DNA from 2 places in the Hydrogenophaga sp. PAMC20947 genome. Region 2 is predicted to be linked to the other one. Evidence: predicted binding sites of a transcription regulator. Region 2 holds the regulator's gene; the other holds the start of a gene.
The links. The regulator FNR, encoded in region 2, switches genes on or off when oxygen is low (the NO sensors DNR and NnrR bind a similar motif). The targets are predictions, from matches to a motif close to TTGATNNNNATCAA.
Positions count from the first base shown of each region.

Region 1 (4,684 bases), 1.4 Mb from region 2:
GGCGATGTCCTTGAACGAAGGACCCACCAGTTTTTTGTCTTTGGAATGGCAGGCCATGCAGCCGCCCTTGGTCAAAGCCGCTTCGCCATCGGCCATGGCCGAACCCGCCGAGAAGGCCAAAGCCACCGCTCCGACCACAGATAAAAGTAATTTCGATTTCATATCGCTATCCAAAAGAGTTTCTGCACAGAATTGTCTACACCCAAGGCACAGCGGATCCGGCTTGGCCGGTCCGCCAGTGCCGCCCCCCTTGAGGGGCTGACGCGCCGCAGGCGCGGCGCGGGGGTGGGTCAATAAACGTCGTTCTGCGTGTTGTTCACGTTGAAGTGGCCCGTGGGCGTGATCAGGCGCGGGTCCTTGATCACAGCCTTGAGCTTGAGCGTCTTGTCGTCCACCACGACCATGGCGCTGATCTTGTCCTTGGCACTCCAGACCGAGAACCAGACTTCATCGCCCGCCTTGTTGAACTCCGGCTGCACCACGCGTTTGGCACCGTCATCCTTGATGTCGGCCCACTCGCCGATCGGCAACACGGTGAACCCTTTTTCCAGGTTGTTGATGTCGTACACGGCCACCGATTGCGAGATCTTCGGATCGGGATTCAGTGGTGTGTCCGAATACAAGTGATTGGACTTGGGATGGCTCTTGATGAAGAGTGCACCGCCGCCTTGGCCCGTGAGCGTCTGCACCACTTTCCAGGCATTTTTCGGGTGTTTGACGGGGTCGGTACCAATCAGGGAGATGGTGTCATCTCCCAGGTGGCCAGTGGACCACACAGGACCAAACTTCGGATGAATGAAGTTGGCACCGCGGCCGGGGTGGGGAATCTTGCCCACATCGATCAGCGCGGTCAGCTTGTCCGTCTTGAGGTCAATGACGGAAATCTTGTTGCTCTGGTTCGCTGCCACCATGAAGTAGCGCTTGCTCGAATCCAGGCCACCGTCGTGCAGGAAAGGCGCCGAACCAATCTCGATCGTCTTGAGTGCGTCGAGATCGGAGTAATCCACCATCAGGGTCTTGCCGGTTTCCTTGACGTTCACGACAAACTCGGGCCTGAAGTGGCTGCCCACGATAGAAGCCACGCGCGGCTCAGGGTGGTATTCCTGCGTGCCCACCACATTGCCCCGGGTCGAGACGATCTTGAGGGGTTCGAGGGTATCGCCGTCCATGATGACAAATTGTGGCGGCCAGTAGGAACCGGCAATCACGTACTTGTCTTCATAACCTTTGAACTTGCTGCTCTCGACCGAGCGCGCTTCGAGGCCAGTGCGAATTTCCGCCACCGTGTCGGGCTTTTCCATCCACAGGTCGATCATGTTGATCCTGGCGTCGCGGCCGATCACGAACAGGTACCGACCTGAAGCCGACATGCGCGAGATATGCACCGCGTAGCCGGTTTTGAGAATGCTGATGATTTTCTTGGAGTCCCCATCGATCAACGCAATCTCACCCGCATCGCGCAGCGTGGTCGAGAAAATGTTGGTGATGTTGTAGGCGTTCATTTTCTTGGTCGGCCGCTTCTCAGGCGGAACGATGACCTTCCAGCTGGCCTTCATGTCCGCCATGCCGAACTCGGGTGGGATCGGTGGCTCGTGCTGGATGTAGCGGGCCATCAGGTCCACTTCCTGGTCATTGAGCTCGCCCGAGGTACCCCAGTTGGGCATGCCGGCCGGCGAACCGTAATTGATGAACACCTTGAGGTAATCCGTGCCCTTTTCGACCGTGAGATCGGGTGTCAGCGGCTTGCCCGTGGCACCCTTTCGCAGCACGCCATGGCAACCCGCGCAGCGCTCAAAATAGATCTTGCGGCCGATATCGAACTCGGCCTGCGTCATGGCTGGCGCCTTGGGGTTGACGCTTTGGTGCATTGGCGAATCGCCAATGGGTGAACTGCCCGCCTGGTAGTTCGCCTCGGGTTGGGTCAGGGTTTTCTTGTCCTCGGCATGAATACTGCCGGCAACGAGCATGGCGGCCATGGCCAGCGTGCCCAGAATGATCTTGGTGGGTTTCATGGGTTCTCTTTCCGTCACGGAGCAGCTGTTGTAAGCAGTCTGCCCACCCCTCCAGGGTTTTCAGACCAGTTCACCCGGCAGCTGTCCATTGCCGGTGAGTGAACAGTCACCATAGTCAACTGCGGCTCAGGCCTTGTCCTTGACCCAGGTCAAGGACTGCACAACTCCGCCGCAGAACAATGGGCACAACAACAAGCCCACGCAGGAGTGCAGAACATGAGCGTCATGGAACCCAGCCATTGGCTGACCCCTGGCTGGTCGGAGAATGAGTCCGGCTTTGAAGGTCCGCCCGGGGCTGTAACGCTGGTGGGCGCAGGGCCAGGCGACCCGGAATTGCTCACCATCAAGGCCATGCGCGCGCTGCAGGCGGCCAAGCTGGTGCTCTACGATCACCTGGTGAGCCCAGCCATTCTCGATTTCCTGCCCCCCGATGCGGATCGGGTCTACGTGGGCAAGGAATCGTCGCGCCACGCATTGCCACAGGCCTCCATCATCGAGCTCATGATCCGTTTGGCGAAATCGGGGCGGCCCGTGTTGCGCCTCAAAGGCGGCGACGGCTACATCTTCGGCCGAGGTGGCGAAGAAGCCCAAGCCCTTGCGCGTGCCGGCATACCCTTCACCGTGGTGCCCGGGCTCACCGCAGCACAAGGCGCGGCTGCATCTGTGGGCATCCCGCTGACGCACCGTGACCATGCCTGCTCGCTGGTGCTCTCCACCGGTCACCTGCGTGAGAACAAGGCGTTGTCCATGGACTGGACCATGCTTGCCCGCCCGAACCAGACGGTGGTGCTCTACATGGGTGTGAACAACCTGCCCGAGATCTGTCGGCAGCTGATCGCCCACGGATTGCCCCAAGACACGCCAGCGGCCCTGGTGGAGCGAGCTACCCTGCCCGAGGAGCGCTGCATCACCGGCACACTGGCCGACCTGCCCACACTGGCAGTCACCCACGGCGTCAAGCCGCCCGCGCTGATCATGGTGGGTGCCGTGGTGGCCCTGCACCACGAGCTCGGGCCCCAGGCCCAGATCCACCGGCAAGAGATTGCAGCGGCCGAAATCTGAGGCCGAAGCACGCCCCTTGGCAGGGCGGTCATCCCACACTTGGCCTTTGGCCCTCCGTTGGGGCTGCCACGGCAAGTGATGTCACGGCACCGAGCATGCCCCGACGCCGCCCGCGCCGACCGCTCCCCCGAAGGCAGCGCTGTGTTGCACGGGGCTTGCATGGGGGTCGGCCGATAGGTGCCCCCCAATGCCCGGCGCCAGTGGCCTGAATCCCACCCTCTCGCGCAGCAGGCCACGCCACCCCTACCCCTCGCGGATCGCTCGCATGGGCGAACCCCTGTACAGCCAACGTGCTTGAGCGGTTCCGCCTGGGCCGAACGGCCCCTTGGAAACACTTGGACAAGCTCCGGGCTTCGTTCACGGGGTCCACCGCCCGGACCCCGGGCACGGATGTTGCTGCACAGACCCCATCGGCTGCACGCCCAACCTCCAACACGATGACCTCAGGCCTCAGCTTCCTCATTGCCGCCAAACGCTGCGAAATCGCCGAACTCGAACGGCTTGCGTTGACCAGCGTGCTGGTGAACGCAACCGGGCGGTTGGTGCACGGCCTGCAGCGGGAACGCGGCCTGTCCAACCTTTACCTGGCTTCCCAGGGCGCGCGGTGGTCGTCAGAGCGCGATGACCAGATCCACCAATGCGACACGGCCCAGACCGAAGTCCGCGCCTGCTTTGACAAACTCGACACCGAAGCGGCGCCGCGCAATGGCCATGGCGCTCGCTTGTACAGCCGCATCGCCTACGTGCTTCAGGGGCTGGATGCATTGCCCCAGTTGCGGGACCGCATCGCCGCCCAGCAACTCAACCCGGCCCAGGCAACGGCGGCCTACATCCGGTTGATCAACGGGTTGCTGGCGGTGGTGTTTGAAGCGGCCGACAGCGCCGCCGACCCCGGCATTTCGCGTGGCCTGGTCGCGCTGTTCAATTTCATGCAGGGCAAAGAATGCGCCGGCCAGGAGCGCGCCACCGGGTCGGCGCTGTTTGCCTCAGGGCTTGCCGACGCTCCTGCACAGCAGCAACTGCTGCACCTGATCGAGTCACAAGAACGGTGCCTGCAGGTGTTCGGCGAATTCGCCAGCGAAGCGGTGATGGCCACCTGGCGCGCTGCACGGCAACCAGAAGGCCTGGTCTGCCTGGAGCGCTTGCGCCGGGTGTTGTGCACCACCGCCGCAGGTGCCCCCCTCTCACCCGACCTCAGCCAAGCCTGGTTCGATTGCTGCACCGCCACCATGGATGCCATGAAAGCCGTTGAAGATCAGATGTCTTCCGAGCTGCTGGCCCTGTGCGAGCAACGCATCGCATCCACTTCGGCCGAGCTGGCGGCGTTTGAAGTGCTGAACGGCAGCGCACCAGTCAGGCACAACCCAGGCAACACCACTGCACCCGGTTTCTTTGATCCAGCGGCGAGCGATGAACGCTTGCTCGGCACCCCATTGAGCACGGGGGGACAAGGCTTTGGACAGCAGCTCGACCGCTCCATCCTTGAGCTCGTTCAAGAGCAAGCGCACCGCTTGCAAAGCATGAGCGACGAGCTGGACACCGTGCGCGCCAGCCTCAACGAGCGCAAGCTGATTGAACGGGCGAAGGGCCTGCTGATGGCCCACCGCAGC
Region 1 is NZ_CP039252.1:2,112,569-2,117,252, forward strand. Features, by position in the region: gene E5678_RS09470 (c-type cytochrome) at 1-162, opposite strand, end outside; gene E5678_RS09475 (nitrite reductase) at 291-2,012, opposite strand; gene cobA (uroporphyrinogen-III C-methyltransferase) at 2,229-3,074, shown strand; gene E5678_RS09485 (nitrate regulatory protein) at 3,512-4,684, shown strand, end outside.
Region 1: the regulator FNR is predicted to act here: its motif matches at 2,152-2,165, upstream of cobA (uroporphyrinogen-III C-methyltransferase).

Region 2 (4,684 bases):
TGTGCGTTCAGGTCTGCCCCACGGGTATCGACATTCGCAATGGCCTGCAATACGAGTGCATCGGCTGCGGCGCCTGCATTGACGTGTGTGACGAGGTGATGGAGAAGGTGGGTTATGCCAAGGGGCTGATCAAATACTCCACACAGAACGGCATGGCCAATGGGTGGTCTACCGCCCAAATGATCAAACGCGGCCTGCGCCCTCGGGTGTTGGTCTACACAGCTATCCTGATGGCGATCACCGCAGCCGTGATGGTGAGCCTGTATTTGCGCACGCCATTGAAAGTCGACGTGATCAGGGATCGCGGTGCGCTGGCACGCATGGTGGATCAAGGGCGCATTGAAAACGTGTTCCGCCTGCAGGTCATGAATGCCACGGAGTCGCCTCAGACCTATGTGATCACGGTTTCTGGTTTGGACGGCGTAACGATTGCGTCCGAGTCCGAAATCACAGTGTTGCCCACCGAGGTTCGATCCGCCGTGCTGCGGGTTCAGATTCCACCGAACTCGGCAAAAACGGGGTCGCACACCATCCATTTTGATGTCCGCTCTACCGGCAAGGATGTGTCTCAAGTCTCCGAAAAGGCGGCCTTCCTTGTGCCCCGTTGAAATGCAACCTATGTCCTATGTCCAGGAGAACCCCATGACCTCGAACTCAACCGATCCTGTGCCTCCCGTTGCTTGGTGGAGTGTTCCCCACATGTGGATGGTGGTGGGTGGCCCGGTGGTGGTTGTGATCGCAGCCATTGCAACGGCTGTGATTGCGGTGAAGTACCAAGATCCGGTCCTGAACAAGAACGACTATGAACGCGACCTGAAAGCGGCCCATGCCCTTGAGGGCAAAGCGCGCGAGGCGGCTTTGTTCAACATGATGCCCGCTGGCCAGGCGCGCAATCACGCCACCACCCAGGTCGCACCGCCCGCAAATTGAATACGCTGCACAGACATTGCTCTGACAGCAATACAGGAGAGTGACCCATGAAGGCAAAGCGTTGGATGTGGATCATGTGGCCCGCTTTTTTGATGGCCGCGGTGTTGGAGATGTTGGTCTTTGCCTTTGTGGATCCCAGCGAGATGCATTGGCAAGGACAAAGCCTCAGCCTTTCGCGTGAAGCCATCTACACAGGGGCATTTTTCATCTTTTGGATGGCTACGATGCTCTCCAGCGCCTTGACAACTTTGTTGGCGATGTCGCCGTTTGAGGTCAACCGTTGCCCGGTCCCTGAGCAGGATCGCCCGCGTGAATGTGCGAAGAATGCTACCTGTGATCGAGCTTGATCTTCTCGATAAAAAAATGCCCCCTGCGGGAAATTCTGCAGGGGGCTTTTCTTTTTGGCGGAGCGGTTCGATTCGGTGCTTTATCCGCAGGTCTGCGGATTCACAATGCGCCGCAATCCGTCGGTGTCCTTGATGTGAACGTAGCGCTGCTTGACCTCAATGATGCCATCTTCAACAAACTTCGAAAAGGTTCGGCTCACGGTTTCCAGCTTCATGCCCAGATAGCTGCCGATCTCCTCGCGTGTCATGCGCAGGATCAGTTCGGACTGTGAGAACCCGCGCGCGTGCAAGCGCTGCACCAAATTGAGCAGGAAGGCTGCGAGCCGCTCTTCCGCACGCATGCTGCCCAGCAGCAGCATCACGCCATGGTCGCGCACAATCTCGCGGCTCATGATTTTGTGCATGTGATGCTGCAGGGTGGTGAATTCGCGCGAGAGCTCTTCGATCTGGTCAAAAGGCATCACGCAAACTTCAGCGTCTTCCAGGGCAACCGCGTCGCAGGAATGAAGGTCGTTCACGATGCCGTCCAGCCCGAGAATTTCCCCCGTCATCTGAAAACCCGTCACCTGGTCGCGCCCATCCGCCGTGGTCACACAAGTCTTGAAAAAGCCAGAACGCACGGCGTACAGGGATGTGAATTTTTCACCCGTGCTGAACAAGGCCGTGCCGCGCTTGATGCGGCGGCGAGAAGAGATGACGTTGTCCATCTTGTCCATCTCCTCTGGATTCAGGCCCATAGGCAGGCACAGCTCACGGAGATTGCAGTTTGAGCAGGCGACTTTGATGCTTTGAACGTCCATATTTTTCCCCGGGTAATCACTGGGGACTTTACAGCACCGCCAGTGCATCAGGCCATAAACGCCGGGAAACACTGGATTTCTCTTGCGGGCAGCTTTTCGGGGCATACCTAGGCTTGACAAAGATCAAAGGGCGCCCTGGCGTCTTGGGGCACATTCAATGCTCAGTATTGGAGAAAAGTCAGTGAGCCACACGATCCCCGACGAACTGCTAAAGCGGTTCGATATCCCAGGTCCCCGTTACACCTCTTACCCCACAGCCGACCGCTTTATAGAGGCTTTTGGTGAGGCGGATTACATCCAGGCGCTGGAACAACGCCGGGCAGGTTCCATGGCGTTGCCCTTGAGCCTGTATGTGCACATTCCGTTCTGCGAGTCGGTCTGTTATTACTGCGCCTGCAACAAGGTCATCACCAAACACCACGAGCGCGCGGCCGAGTACCTTCGCTACCTGTCCCGAGAGGTGGAGCTGCAGGTTGAGCACTTCGGCAAAGGGCACAACGTTTCGCAGCTGCACCTGGGTGGCGGCACCCCAACCTTCCTCTCCGACGAGGAGCTGGAAGACCTGATGACCATGATCCGCCGCAATTTCACCCTGGTACCAGGAGGGGAATACTCGATCGAAGTTGATCCGCGCACGGTGACCGATCAGCGCCTGCAAACGCTGGCGCGCCTCGGGTTCAACCGGCTCAGCTTCGGGGTGCAGGATTTTGATCCGGCGGTTCAGAAGGCGGTGCACCGTGTGCAGCCCGCTGAGCAGGTGTTTGCGCTGGTGGCCGCGGCCCGAAAAATCGGCTTCGAGTCGATCAACGTGGATCTCATTTACGGCTTGCCTTTGCAAACCCCCGAGTCGTTCGCGCGCACGCTGATCCAGATCAACGAGTTGCGCCCTGATCGCATTGCGCTGTACGCCTATGCGCATCTCCCGACCCGTTTCAAACCCCAGCGGCGCATCGTGGCCGCTGAGCTTCCCAGCCCCGGTGACAAACTGTCGATGTTGTCCGCTTCACTTGATGCGCTGATCGAGGGCGGCTATGTGTATGTGGGTATGGACCACTTCGCGCTGCCCACCGACGCGCTGGCCGTGGCCAAACGCCAAGGGCGCTTGCACCGCAATTTTCAGGGGTACAGCACACAGCCCGATTGCGATCTGATCGCCCTCGGCGTTTCGGCCATCGGGCGCATCGGTGCCACCTACAGCCAAAATGCCAAAACGCTGGACGAGTACTACGACGCCCTGAATCAGGGTCGACTGCCCATCGTGCGCGGGCTGGCCTTGTCCCGTGACGATCTGCTGCGCCGGGCGGTGATCATGTCCATCATGTGCCAGGGAGAACTCGACTTCGAGTCGATTGAGCTCGGACACCTCATCAAGGTCAAGGCGTACTTTGCGCGAGAGCTCGAAGTGCTGGCCGACATGCAGGCCCATGGACTGGTCGAGGTTCACGACAGCAGTGTGAAGGTCACCGCCGCTGGCTGGTATCTGGTGCGGGCCATTGCCATGGTGTTCGACAAAAACCTCCAGGTCGATCTGGACCGGGCCCGTTTTTCCAAGATCATTTGAGTGGGTTTGTCGTTTCAGCCTCTGCGGCCACTGCGCAATGGGTAGAGTAGGGCCATGCAAACATCAATGGCCGTGACGGCCCTGTTCATGGGTTTGGTGGGCGGGCCGCATTGTGTGGCCATGTGCGGTGCTGCCTGTGCGGGCATCGGGCGTGCGGCTGGGGTGCACAGCACCAGGGCCTTGTGGTCTTTTCAGCTGAGCCGCATGGTCGGCTATGCCCTGCTGGGGGCTTTCGCGGCCGGAACCGTGCAAGGGCTGGCCCTGTTGGGCACGCAAACCATCACCATCCGTCCTTTGTGGACCATGTTCCATGCCGCCGCGTTTTTGCTGGGTGTTGTCCTGATCTGGCGGGCGCGCCAACCCGCGTGGATTGAAACCCTGGGGCAGGGCGTGTGGCGCAAGGCGCGACCCGCCTTGAACCGTTTGGGGGGGAAAGCGCCCTTCATCTTGGGCGGTGCATGGGCACTCATGCCCTGCGGCTTGCTTTATTCGGCACTGCTGGTGGCGTCACTGTCAGCCAATGCTTGGGAAGGCGCCCTCATCATGGCGCTTTTTTGCCTCGGCACATCGGTTTCGTTGACAGCGGCGCCGTGGCTTTTGTTGCGCTTGCGCGGCGCAGCGTCGGGCTCTTGGGCGATTCGCCTGGCGGGCCTGGCATTGGCCGCAACCTCGGGATGGGCGCTCTGGATGGGTCTGACCAATCCGACGGGGCTGTTTTGCCTGTAGTCGCGATCAGATGAGAGGGCCGACCCCGGTTGGCTTGCGGCCAGGCAAGGTTGCCAGCACCAGACCAAACAGGGCAATGCCAAACGCAAGCAGTTGCATGGTGGTGAGTTGCTCGCCCATGAAGAGCACGCCGATGGCGGCCGCGCTCAAGGGCAGCATCACGGTGAACACCCCTGCGCGAGACGCCGGCACGACCTTGAGTCCCGTCATCCAGAGCCACACGGTCCACATGCTCGCGGCCAGACCGTAGAACACCAGCAAGGTCCAGATGTTGAGCGGGACGGCTGAAAAATCGTAGTGCCAGGCGACCCACAAACCCA
Region 2 is NZ_CP039252.1:684,911-689,594, forward strand. Features, by position in the region: gene ccoG (cytochrome c oxidase accessory protein CcoG) at 1-608, shown strand, start outside; gene E5678_RS03150 (FixH family protein) at 643-930, shown strand; gene E5678_RS22560 (hypothetical protein) at 978-1,277, shown strand; gene fnr (fumarate/nitrate reduction transcriptional regulator Fnr) at 1,358-2,077, opposite strand; gene hemN (oxygen-independent coproporphyrinogen III oxidase) at 2,235-3,638, shown strand; gene E5678_RS03170 (sulfite exporter TauE/SafE family protein) at 3,693-4,364, shown strand; gene E5678_RS03175 (DMT family transporter) at 4,371-4,684, opposite strand, start outside.